3 regions of the Aminobacter sp. 01T433 genome follow, and region 1 is predicted to be linked to each of the others. Evidence: predicted binding sites of a transcription regulator. Region 1 holds the regulator's gene; each other region holds the start of a gene.
What was found. Region 1 encodes PhoB, which activates phosphate uptake and scavenging genes when phosphate is short. Its sites were predicted from a motif close to TGTCATNNANCTGTCAT; they were not measured.

Region 2: a site for PhoB is predicted at 1,774-1,790, ahead of AC1DLV_RS13545 (esterase-like activity of phytase family protein). Genes of this name have one in related genera too.
Region 3: a site for PhoB is predicted at 1,832-1,848, ahead of AC1DLV_RS20125 (UDP-2,3-diacylglucosamine diphosphatase). Genes of this name have one in related genera too.

Annotation. Positions count from the first base shown of each region.
Region 1 covers NZ_JBFTPR010000005.1:218,541-222,842, forward strand. Annotated here, with positions in the region: gene AC1DLV_RS10325 (ROK family protein) at 1-503, shown strand, start outside; gene AC1DLV_RS10330 (GCG_CRPN prefix-to-repeats domain-containing protein) at 684-989, shown strand; gene phoB (phosphate regulon transcriptional regulator PhoB) at 1,071-1,760, opposite strand; gene phoU (phosphate signaling complex protein PhoU) at 1,783-2,490, opposite strand; gene pstB (phosphate ABC transporter ATP-binding protein PstB) at 2,532-3,353, opposite strand; gene pstA (phosphate ABC transporter permease PstA) at 3,378-4,302, opposite strand, start outside.
Region 2 covers NZ_JBFTPR010000006.1:282,328-286,629, reverse strand. Annotated here, with positions in the region: gene AC1DLV_RS13555 (thermonuclease family protein) at 1-697, shown strand, start outside; gene AC1DLV_RS13550 (GGDEF domain-containing protein) at 852-1,637, shown strand; gene AC1DLV_RS13545 (esterase-like activity of phytase family protein) at 1,864-4,059, shown strand; gene AC1DLV_RS13540 (maleate cis-trans isomerase family protein) at 4,131-4,302, opposite strand, start outside.
Region 3 covers NZ_JBFTPR010000012.1:25,887-30,188, forward strand. Annotated here, with positions in the region: gene AC1DLV_RS20115 (NADP-dependent malic enzyme) at 1-824, opposite strand, end outside; gene AC1DLV_RS20120 (SDR family oxidoreductase) at 994-1,773, opposite strand; gene AC1DLV_RS20125 (UDP-2,3-diacylglucosamine diphosphatase) at 1,893-2,711, shown strand; gene AC1DLV_RS20130 (MFS transporter) at 3,019-4,242, shown strand; gene dgcA (N-acetyl-D-Glu racemase DgcA) at 4,204-4,302, opposite strand, start outside.

The DNA of each region.
Region 1 (4,302 bases):
AGTTCGGCCACATGATCCACCGGCCCGAGGGCGCGCTTTGCCGCTGTGGCCGGCGCGGCTGCGTCGAAGCCTATGCCGGCAACTACGCCATATGGCGCAATGCACGTCTCGGCGACGAGAATGCCGAGCCGCTCGCCGATCTCTCCGACGAGGACATCACCGCCCTCGCCGACGCCGCCCGCGACCATGACGGCCCCGAGCGCGAGGCGTTCCGCAAGGCGGGCGAGGCCATCGGCTTCGGCCTGGGATCGATGTTTGCGCTGATCGATCCGGCACCGCTCGCCTTTGTTGGCGTGGGTGCTACCGCCTTCGACTTGATGGAGCCGCATGTCCGCGCGGCCATCGCCAAGACGGCCGGCGGGCTGCACTCGAAGGCGATCTCCTTCGACACCGAACCGAACGAAGTCCCCCTCATCCGCCTGGGCTGCCTGATGCGCGCCTTGCTCTATGTCGATCAGGAGATCTTCGCCGCAGGCCCAGCCCCCGCGCAGCACAGGGGCTGACATACCGCTCAAGGACATTTGATTTCGGCTGTCGCAATTACAACGACGGTCGCGACCATACTGGCACCCTGGATGACAGTCCGCGTCCGCCCCTTGAAGCAGGCTCCAGGCCTCGGCAAGGGAACCGCGAGTGGAACCAAACCTGGAACCGACTTGTCTTCCAGTTTCGGAGAACCCGCGATGACCAGTCTGCTGCGTAACATCCTGGCCGGCATCGGCCTTTTGTGTGCTTCATCGTTTTCTGCGTCAGCATCCCCGATCCCCGCACCGCTTGCCCCTGAAGCTTCGGCGATGGTCATTCCCATTGTACAGGGCTGCGGCGTCGGCGGCTGGCGCGGGCCGTATGGCGGATGCCGCTATGGCGAATATAGGCGGGTTGCGCCGCGCTACGGCAACGGCTGCCCTCCGGGCTATTGGCACGGCCCCTACGGTCATTGCCGCAACACACCTTATCATGGGCGGCTGCCGAACGGCGGATGGCGCTGATCGCACTTTGGCGACAAAGCGCCTGGTCGTGTCCGTCAAGCGTGCGGCGGGCCAAACGTCGTTGTCCCGCCGAACGGTCGCCTAATCCTCGCGGATAGCGTAGCCGGCGCCGCGGATGGTGCGGATCACGTCGGGCATGCGCCCGGTGTTGACCGCCTTGCGCAGGCGCCCGACATGGACGTCGACGGTGCGTTCGTCGATGTAGATCGTCTCGCCCCAGACATTATCGAGCAACTGGCTGCGCGAAAACACCCGGCCGGGATGCCGCATCATGAACTCAAGCAGCCGGAACTCGGTTGGCCCGAGCTTGATCTCGCTCTTCTTGCGGTAGACCCGGTGCGACTCGCGATCGAGCATGATGTCGCCGACCTTGAGGATCGAAGAAAGCACTTCGGGCTTGGCCCGGCGCAGCAACGCCTTCACCCGCGCCATGAACTCAGGCGTCGAGAACGGCTTGACCAGATAGTCATCGGCACCGGTCGAAAGCCCGCGCACGCGGTCGCTTTCTTCGCCACGCGCCGTCAGCATGATGATCGGCAGGCGTTCGGTGTCGGGCCGCATCCGAAGCCTGCGGCACAGCTCGATGCCGGAGAGTGCCGGCACCATCCAGTCGAGCACCAAAAGGTCGGGCACGTTTTCCTGAAGCCGTATTTCGGCCTCGTCGCCACGCGTGACGACTTCGACCTGGTAGCCTTCGGACTCGAGGTTGTAGCGAAGCAGCACGCCCAGCGGCTCTTCATCCTCGACGACCATGATCTTGGGGGCGATCATCGGCTGTCCTCTATGTTGGAGTTCAGGTGGCCGAAACCGGCGACGTGGTTTCTTCAACCTTCGGCCGGTGGAGCGGCAGCTGCGTGCCGGTCACCACGAAATACGCGTTCTCGGCGATGTTGGTGACATGGTCGCCAATGCGCTCCAGGTTTTTGGCGCAGAACAAAAGATGCGTGCAGGCAGTGATGTTGCGCGGATCTTCCATCATGTAGGTCAGGAGCTCGCGGAACACGGCGTTGTACTGGATGTCGATCTTCTGGTCGTCGGCGCGCAAGTTCTTCAGGCCCTCGGCCTGACGCGCGACATAGAGATCAACCACGCCCCGCACCTGGTCGAGCACCAGCTGTGCCATGGCATCGATCGAATGCGAAAGATTGCGTGGCGTCGGCGATTGGCCGACGGCGCCAACGCGCTTGGCGATGTTCTTGGCAAGATCGCCGATGCGTTCGAGATCGCCCGCCATGCGGATGGCGCCGACCACGGCGCGCAGATCCTGGGCCATCGGCTGGCGCTTGGCGATCAGCGTGATGGCGCTGTTGTCGAGTTCGCGCTGCTTGGCGTCCATGATCGTGTCGTCGGCGACAACGCTTTGCGCCAGCGCCTGGTCGGACGACAACAGCGCACGGATGGCACCGGCAACCATCGAGCTGCCAAGATCGCCCATGTCACGGATGAGCTGGTCGACATGCTGGAGTTCTTCGTCGAAGGACCGGACTGTATGTTCGCCCATGATTTATTCCTCGTCTCGTATACCGCGGCGAAAACGTCCACTCAGCCGAAGCGGCCGGTGATGTAGTCCTGCGTCCGCTTGTCGTCGGGGTTGGTGAACATCTTGTCGGTAGCGCCTTCCTCGACGAGATAGCCGAGGTGGAACATCGCGGTGCGCTGCGACACGCGTGCCGCCTGCTGCATCGAGTGCGTCACGATCACGATCGTGTAGTTCTCGCGCAGCTCGTCGATCAGCTCCTCCACCTTCGCGGTGGCGATCGGATCGAGTGCCGAGCACGGCTCGTCCATCAGGATCACCTCAGGCGACACCGCAATGGCGCGCGCGATGCACAGGCGCTGCTGCTGGCCACCCGACAGGCCGGTGCCCGGCTCGTTGAGACGGTCCTTGGCTTCGTTCCACAGGGCCGCCTTCTGCAGGCTCTTCTCGACGATCACGTCGAGCTCGGCCTTGTTCTTGGCAAGGCCGTGGATACGTGGGCCATAGGCGACGTTTTCGTAGATCGACTTGGGGAACGGGTTCGGCTTCTGGAACACCATGCCGACACGCGCGCGCAGTTCGACCACGTCGATCTTGGGATCGTAGATATCCTCGTTGTCGAGCGTGATCTTGCCGCCGACACGAGCTGCGTCGATGGTGTCGTTCATGCGGTTGAGGCAACGCAGGAAGGTCGACTTGCCACAGCCCGAAGGGCCGATCAGCGCTGTCACCTGGTTCTGTCGGACGTCCAGATTGACACCGAACAGCGCCTGCTTGTCGCCATAGTGCACGGTGACCTGGTCGCCGCGCATCTTGATGATTTCGTTGGGTCTGTTCATCTCGGCATTTACCGCGTCTTCGAGTTTTTTCTCGGTCATGATGTTCATAGCAGGATACTCCTTGTCCATGCCCTACCAGCGGCGCTCGAAGCGGCGGCGCAGGACGATGGCGACGATGTTCATGGCCATGAGGAAGATCAAAAGGATGATGATGGCGCCCGACATGCGCTCGACAAAGGCGCGTTCAGCCTCGTTCGCCCACATGTAGATCTGCACCGGCAAGGCCGTCGCCGGATCGAATGGCGTCGTGGGATAGTCGGCGACGAAAGCGACCATGCCAATCAGCAGAAGCGGCGCCGTCTCGCCGAGCGCGCGTGCGAGCCCAATGATCGTGCCGGTCAGGATGCCGGGGGCTGCCAGCGGCAGGATGTGATGGAACACCATCTGCATCTTCGAAGCACCAAGGCCCAGCGCCGCCGAACGGATCGACGGCGGCACTGCGGCGAGTGCCGCACGCGTCGCGATGATGATCGTCGGCAGCGTCATCAGCGTCAGCACCAGGCCGCCAACGAAGGATGCCGATCGTGGCAGGCCGAGGAAATTGATGAACACCGCAAGACCAAGCAGGCCGAAGACGATCGACGGCACGGCGGCTAGGTTGTTGATGTTGACCTCGATGATGTCGGTGAAGCGGCTCTTCTTGGCGAACTCCTCGAGATAGATCGAGGCGGCAACACCGATCGGCAACGCCAGCAGCAGCACGATCCCCATCATGTAGAACGAGCCGATGAGTGCGACGCCGACGCCTGACGTTTCCGGCCGGCTCGACGCGCCATAGCTGAACAGCCCGGTGTTGAAGTGTTCGGCCATCACGCCTTCGGCCTTGAGCTTGTTCATCCACTCGACCTGCTGGTCCGACACCTTGCGGCGGCTTTCCGGCACGTCGAGATCGATCTGGCCCTTGAAGGCCGAGTCGAGATTGGCTGCGGCAAGGATATCGACATTGCGCGTGGTGCCGATGACCGACGGGTCCGCCGCAACAATGGCCCTGAGCTGG
Region 2 (4,302 bases), on a different contig from region 1:
AATTCTTGTTCCATTGGTTGCGCTCGCCGCGATTGGCGCGGTCGCATTGGCCGTCATTGCACAGGGCAACGTTTATACACCACAACAGCCGATTTTCGAAGCCGATTCACCAGGTGCCATATCTGCGGACTCTGCAAACAAGCCCAGTGTCGCCTCCGGAGACCTAGGAGCGACTAAGCGCGACGCGACACGAGCGATTGCCCCCGATGTCGTCGTACCGCCTGGAGCTGCTGGGCAGACGTTGGAACGCGTCGAGGCGAGACCACCGCTCGGTGACTTGGGGCTCGCCCCGCTACCCAAGCCGATTGCACCAGACGATTGGGAGGGCACGCTTCTCTATCGTCCGGCGGTGACGTCCTCGGCCTCGTTCCAGTCGATGGGCTACACGATACTTATTGCTGGCACCGAGGCGCTCAGTCCCGATCGGACATGCGAGTTCGAGGGTACGAATTGGAACTGCGGCGAGCGGGCCATGCTTGCCTTTAGATACTGGTTGCGCGGTCGAGCGCCTTCGTGCCAGGTGTTTCCGCCGGCAGAAAGGCAAGCCGTGGCTGCCGCCTGCAGACTCGGCAAGCAGGATGTTGGCGCGTGGCTGGTCTCAAACGGCTGGGCGTACGCCAAATCGGGCGGTGGCTATGAAAAGGCCGAGGAGGTCGCGCGGAAGGCCAAAATGGGTGTGTTCGGTCCCCCGGGCTGAGAAGGCAAACCGCGGCGCGCCAAGGCTTTGGGATCGTGAAATTCGGAAAAGTCCTCGAATTTCTGCGGTATTCGTCAAACTGTTCGCATTCGCACAAGGAATGTTTCATTCTCCACGGGTAGATCGGTTCGACATGAGAGCGGAGGGATCTGGCGTGGACAATTTGGGTACAGGAAATGCAGGGCGTAGCTGGGCACCAGTCGCCCGCTACGCGCTTTTGGGTGCGACCGCTTGCGTTGCGGTCGCTGCAGGAGCTGCGGCTATCCTGTTTCATGGCCAGGCAGACGGCATCTTCTGGCGCGCCGTGATCGGCGCCGGGGTTGTTGCTGGCGTGGTCGCCGCTCCGCTGCTTGCCATTGTCGCCAATGAACGGCGCAAATTCGGCGCCCTGAAATCCGAAGTCAGCAGGCTGTCTTCGGTCGATGCGCTGACCTCGGTGCTCAATGGGGGTGTTTTCGCGAGCCTGATCGATGCATTTCGCAGCGGTTCGGCTGGATCGGGACGCCGGCAGGGTGCGCTGCTGGTTGTCGATGTCGATGATTTCAAAGCGATCAATGCCAGGTTCGGCCATGCCTGGGGTGATGAGGTGCTGAAGATCGTCGCCGGCGCCATCAAGTCTTCCGTACGTACCGGCGATCTCGTTGGCCGCATCGGTGGCGAGGAGTTCGGTGTGTTCCTGCCTGGCGCCACAAAGGAAAATGCCGAGCGTGTCGCCGAACGCATCCGCGGCTCGATCTCCGACACCATCCTTGAACCGGGCGGACGCAATTGCCCGCTGACGGTCAGCGTCGGGGCTGTCTTGTTTGAAGATCAGCTCGAATTCGACGAGATGTTCCGCAAAGCCGACGGTCGCCTCTCCGAGGCCAAGGCACGCGGTCGCAATCGCGTAGAGTTCGCCGAATTTTCCAGCAATGACGAAAGGGCCGGGCTCAACGCCTGAGTCCGCCTTGAAGCAGCCTTGAGATATTTGAGCCGCGCAGCATTGCTGCGCGGCTTTGTTTTTTCTTTCTGAAGAGACAGGCCACGCGGGCCTTGTTCGAAACACCAGCTGGCGTGCCCGCTAACTGCATGGGCACTGTCACGAAACCATCATCCAGCTGTCATCGCGCTGAAATCTCGTTGCCCCAAACGGAACCCGCAATTCCGTTCAGGCAAAGAGGTTTTCCATGTCACGCAAGCTCCTGCTTTTGACGACCGCGCTCGCTGCGTCAGCGGCCTTCCCCGCTCATGCCGGCCAGGCGTTCAACCGTATCGCCACTTTTCCCGTCGCCACCAACTTGCCGGCTGATGTCGACGCAGCGACCCCGACCTCGTCGGAAATCATTGCGGCAACCGAAGACGGCATGACGCTGGTCTATTCCGACAGCCCGCTGGGTGCGGTCGGCTTCATCGACATCACCGATCCGAAGGCGCCGAAGGCCGCAGGCATCGTCAAGATCGACGGCGAGCCGACCTCGGTGATCGTTGCCGGCAACAAGGCGCTGGCCGGTGTCAACACCTCCAAGAACAAGCAGGAGCCTTCGGGCAACCTCACGATCATCGACCTCGCTTCCAAGGCGATCGAGGCGTCATGCGATCTCGGCGGCCAGCCTGACTCGGTGGCGCTCAGCAAGGACGGAAAATTCCTCGCCGTGGCCATCGAAAACGAGCGCGACGAAGAACTGAATGACGGTGCCCTGCCGCAGTTGCCAGCTGGCAACCTCAAGATCGTCGCCCTCAAGGATGGCGCGCCCGACTGCGCTTCGATCAAGACCGTCGACCTGACCGGCATCGCCACTGTCGCGCCGGAAGATCCCGAGCCGGAATTCGTCGCCTTCAACGACAAGGGCGAGATCGCCGTCACGCTTCAGGAAAACAACCACATCGCCATTGTCGATGCAGCGACCGCCAAGATCGTTGCGCATTTTCCGGCAGGCGAAGTGACGCTCGAAAACGTCGATACCAAGAAGGACGGCGCGCTCAATTTCACCGGCACGGTCGAAAACGCCCCACGCGAGCCCGACGCCGTGAAGTGGCTCGACAATGACCGCCTCGTCGTTGCCAATGAGGGCGACTACAAGGGCGGCGCGCGCGGCTTCACCATCTTCTCCAAGGCTGGCGATGTGCTTTATGAATCCGGCCCGTCCTTCGAATATCAGGCGGCTTCTGCCGGCCACTATCCCGACGCCCGCAACAAGAAGGGCATCGAGCCAGAAGGTCTCGAATTCGCGACGTTCGGCGACCAGAAGCTGATCTTCGTTGCCGCCGAGCGCGCCTCGCTGATCGGCGTCTATAAGGATACCGGTGCCGCGCCCGAATTCCTCCAGCTGCTGCCCTCAGGCATCGGCCCGGAAGGCCTAGTTGCCATCCCGCAGCGCAACCTGCTGGTCACCGCCAACGAGACCGACCTTGTCGAAGACGGCCTCGCGCGTTCGCATGTCATGGTCTACGAACTCGGCGAAGGTGAAGCCGCCTACCCGCAGATCACTTCGAGTTTCAAGGATGACGGCACCCCGCTTGGCTGGGGCGCGCTTTCGGGTCTCGCGGCCGATCCCAAGCAAGCCGGCAAGCTTTATGCCGTGTCGGACTCGGTTTATCGCTCGGCCCCGGCTATCTTCACCATCGATACGTCAAAGACCCCTGCCCTGATCACCGAAAAGACAATCGTCACGCGTGACGGTCAGCCTGCCCAAAAGCTCGATCTCGAAGGCATCGTTGGTGACGGCAAGGGCGGTTTCTGGCTCGCGTCGGAAGGCCGTTCCGATAAGCTCGTTCCGCACGCCATCTACAACGTCAACGCCAAGGGTGAAATCAAGGAAGAGATCGCATTCCCGGCCGAGCTTCTGGCGCACGAGACCCGTTTCGGTCTCGAAGGCATCACCACGCTTGGCGAAGGCGATGATCTTACGCTGGTCATGGCGATCCAGCGCGAATGGGCCGACGATCCCAAGGGCCAGGTCAAGCTCTTGGCCTACAAGCCCAAGGACAAGGAGTGGTCGGCGGTGCGCTACCCGCTCGACGCTGCCGAAAAAGGCTGGGTCGGCCTGTCGGAGATATCAGCCCATGACGGCAAGCTGTTCGTCATCGAGCGCGACAATCTGATCGCCCAGGAAGCCAAAAACAAGCGCATCTATGCGGTTGCGCTCGACGGCTTTAAGCCGGCCAAGCTCGGCGGCGAGCTGCCGCTGGTGGAAAAGGCGCTGGTGCGCGACCTGCTGCCCGACCTCAAGGCGGCGACCAACGGCTATGTCGTCGACAAGGTCGAGGGCTTCGCCATCGACGCATCGGGCGAGGCCTTTGTCGTCACCGACAATGACGGTGTCGACGGTTCTTCCGGCGAGACGCTGTTCCTGCGCCTCGGCAACATTGCAGCCATCAACTGAGCCCGCGCTAAACTGAACAAACCAGAGCCGCGGCGGTAACGCCGCGGCTCTTGCATTTGGAAGGCCGGCTGTCAGCCTGCCAGCGGTGTCCGATAGAGCTTGCCGAGGCCTTCGATCGGCTTGTCGTAGCCGCCGAGGCGCAGCATGTGCCAAGCCATGGCATGGTTGCTCGAGGTCACCGGCTTGCCGAGCTTGGCCTCGACCCGTTCGGCGATGCGTGCGACGCGCAAGCTGGTGCAGGAG
Region 3 (4,302 bases), on a different contig from region 1:
CCGGCGGCGGACAGGCCGAGAAATACGTCCGTGCCACCGATGACATCGGCCAGGACACGGGCATTGGTATCCTTGACATAGGGATCCTTCCAGCGGTCCATTTCTTCGGTGCGGCCCTTGTGGGCGACGCCGAAGCGGTCGGTGACCCAGATGTTTTCCACCTTGGCGCCGAGCGATACCAGAAGGTTGAGGCAAGCAAGTGCTGCGGCACCCGCGCCCGACGTCACGATCTTGATGTCTTCGATGTTTTTGCCGGCGAGCTCCAGGCCGTTCAGCACCGCGGCTGCGACGATGATCGCCGTGCCGTGCTGATCGTCGTGGAAGACCGGTATGCGCATCTTCGCCTTGAGCTGCTCCTCGACGTCGAAGCACTCCGGTGCCTTGATGTCTTCGAGGTTGATGCCGCCAAAGGTCGGCTCCAGAGCCGAGATGGTGTTGACCATCTGGTCGATTTCGGGCGCGTCGATCTCGATGTCGAAGACGTCGATGCCGGCGAACTTCTTGAACAGGACCGCCTTGCCTTCCATCACCGGCTTGGATGCCAACGGTCCGATATTGCCAAGGCCAAGCACGGCGGTGCCATTGGAGATGACCGCGACGAGATTGGCGCGGCCCGTGTAGTCGGCGGCGGTTTCGGGATCGTCCTTGATGGCGAGGCAGGGTGCTGCCACGCCGGGAGAATAGGCCAGCGCCAGGTCGCGCTGGTTGCCAAGCGGCTTGGTCGCCTGGATTTCTAGCTTACCGGGAACCGGGTACTTGTGGAAAAAGAGCGCGGCCTGATCGAGATCGGAGGATGCTTCCTTCTTCTTGTTGTCCCCGGTCATTTTTCGCTCCTTACAGATTCCGCTTCAAAGGCCGTTATTAGCACGACCATGGCATTTTTCGAGGTGTCAACGTCCAGACGGCCGTTGAATCACTTTCAAGCTCCGGAATGGCAATCATTCCAGCTGCTTGACGCTATTGGCTGAGGTGTCGATCCAGCTCTTGTGGTGCTCAGAACGAGCTGACGTAGAGCCCGCCATCGACCGGGATGTTCTGACCGGTCATGTATCCGGCATGAACCGAGCACAAGAAGGCGCAGATCTGGCCGAATTCTTCCGGCGTGCCAAGCCGCCCAGCGGGAATTTCAGCACTCAGCCTGGCGCGTCGTGCAGCCCCTTGAGCCGGGTCCTCGATGCTGCCCGGCTCGTGCGGTCCGCGCAAACGGTCGGTGTCGAGCTTGCCCGGCAGCATATTGTTGATGGTGACGTTGCGGTCGGCGACCGTGCGGGCCACGCCGGCCAGGAAGGCAGTGAGGCCGGCACGGGCGCCCGACGACAGGTCGAGACCGGGGATCGGCGTGTAGACCGACAGCGAGGTGATGTTGACGATGCGCCCAAAACCGCGCTCAGCCATGCCGTCGATCACCGCTTTGACCAGCTCGATGGGGGTGACCATGTTGTTGGTCACGCCTTCGAGGATCTTGGCGCGGTCGAGTTCGCGGAAATCGCGATAGGGCGGGCCGCCATTGTTGTTGACCAGGATGTCGGGAGACGGGCAGGCGGCGAGCAGCGCCTTCTGTACCTCTGGATCGGACACGTCGCCGGCGATTTCCGTCACCTTCACGCCGAATCGCTGGCGGATTTCCGTTGCTGTGCGGCTGAGCGCGCCGGCGTCGCGGCCATTGAGGAAAAGCTCGCAGCCAGCTTCGGCCAGTGCGATGGCGCAACCCTTGCCGAGGCCGCGGCTCGACGCGCACACGATTGCCTTCTTCCCGCTGATGCCGAGATCCATGATGTTCGTCTCCTGTCGGTGATGACCCACCCTATGTCCAAGGGTCGACTGCCGCAACCGTCATACGCCTGTTGCAGGAATCTGGGCATAGCCACCGCGACAGCAACGGGTGGAATGCCATGTCCGGCACCAGCACACGCAGATTCCGAACGCTTTTCATCTCCGACGTCCATCTGGGCTCGAAAGCGGCGAAGGCTGAATATCTGATCGACTTCCTGCGCCACCACGAAGCCGAAAGCATCTATCTCGTCGGCGACATCGTCGATGGCTGGCGTCTGCGCCGTTCCTGGCACTGGCCGCAGGCACACAACGATGTCGTGCAGAAATTGCTGCGTCAGGCCCGCAAGGGCACTGCAATCACCTATATCGCCGGCAATCACGATGAGTTCGCCCGCATGTTCCAAGGCGTACATTTCGGCGGCATCGTCGTTGCCGACCGGGCCATCCACGAAGCCGCCGATGGCAAACGGTTCCTGGTCATCCATGGCGATCAGTTCGACGCCGTGGTGCAGAATGCGCGTTGGCTCGCCTATCTCGGTGATTTTGCCTATGACGCAGCCATGGGCCTCAACCGCCTGGTAGCGCGCTTCCGCCGCACCTTCGGCATGCCCTATTGGTCGTTTTCGTGCTGGGCCAAGGTCAAGGTCAAGAAAGCGGTCAACTTCATCGGCGCCTTCCAGGATGTGCTGACCGATGAGGCGCGGCGCTCGGAGGTCGACGGCGTCATTTGCGGCCACATCCACCACCCCGCGATCGAGAAATTCGGCGGCATCGACTATATCAACACCGGCGACTGGGTCGAAAACTGCACGGCGGTGGCCGAAAACTTCGATGGCACCTTCGTCATCCTGCGCTGGCCGCATGTCCTGGCCGGCAAGCTCGTCAACGAACCCTTCGTTCCAATGGTCATCGACCAGCGTGTCGATAAGGCCGCCTGAGCGGAAAGCAGCCATGTGTGATTCGACCGATGTCTCGCGCCATAGGCGCGAAGGGCCAGGCCATGCGGCAATCGATGCGCGCTGCGCAATGCAGCCGGTGTACAAGCGGGCGCTGCGTCTTGGCGTGCACCAGCGGCCCGCCGACGCGCCAACAACGCTTGGCAGACACAGCATCAGGCGCGTGGTCCAACCTTTGCTCCGTTCGACAGACCCGGCGGCTTTCGTGCGGCTGGCACCCATGGTAATGGGTCAGGCAAATCGGTGAGGCTTGTATGGTTCGGGTCGCGCCCGGACCCGCATATCTGCCATGAAGCTTCCCCCACTCACGCCAGAACAGCAGATCAAGCCGCAGCGCTTCGAACTGCGTATCTCACTGCTTTTCGCGGCACTTTTTGTGCCGATGGGCGTGCACCTGCCGTATTTCCCGCTGTGGCTCGAAGCCAAGGGGTTCGACCCCGAGCAGATCGCCATCGTTTTGTCGGCGCCGATGTTCCTACGCGTCATCACCACGCCGCTGATCGCCGCTATGGCCGATCGCGCCAAGGACCGTGCCAACGTCTTCATCTTCCTCGCCGCTTCGGCCTTGCTGCTGTCGCTTGGCTATTTCCTCGAGCCGACCTACCTCGTCGTGCTTGCCGTTTCGCTGGCGCTTTCGGTGGTGTGGACACCGCATTCGCCGATCGCCGATTCGCTGGCGCTCTCCGGTGTCCGCCGCTTTGGGTCGGATTATGCGGCGATGCGGATCTGGGGCTCCATCGCCTTTCTTGCCGGCAGTCTTGGTGCGGGCTTCATCCTGTCGCTGACAGGGGCTGACGCTGTGCCGGCAATCATCTCCATCGGTCTGCTTGGCTGCTTCGTGATGTCGTTTATCACGCCGCGCCTCGGTCGGCCCAGGCTTGCCTCGCCGCTTTCGGCCACCGATATGCAGCAGGCCGCACCCAAGCTTTTCAACCGCTATTTCCTGCTGATGGCCGGCGGCACCGGCGTCATCATCGGCAGCCACGGCTTTCTCTACGGTTTCGTGTCGATCTACTGGAAATCGCTCGGCATCAACGAAACCGTGGTCGGCCTGCTCTGGAGCTGGGGCGTGGTCACCGAGATCGTGATGTTCATGTTCTTCACGCGCCTGTTCGGCGCCAAATCCACGGCCTCGGTACTCATTTTGGCCGGCATCGGCGCGATCGTGCGCTGGGTCGCCTATCCGCTGATCTGGCCGCTCGGGCTCGGCGTCCCCGGCTTCTTCGCCGTGCAAAGCCTGCATTCGGTATCGACAGCGCTGGTGCTGATCGGCGTGCAGAAGCTGATTGCCGAGTCGGTGCCCGAAGAGCGCACCGGAGCGGCTCAAGGCGTCGCCTACTTCGCCAATGGCATGTCGATGGCGATCGTGACGCTGCTTTCGGGCCCGCTCTACCAGCGGTTCGGCGTCGACGGCTTTTATTTCATGGCCGTCGTTGCTGCCTGCGCGATCGTGCTTGTGGTTCTGGCGTCCCGCTCAGCCCCAAAGCTCGGGCAGGGGCGGCGACACCATTGAACCTTCGTAGATAAGCCCTGGCGAACGGTCGCGCGCCAGAAGCAGCGGGCCGTCGAGGTC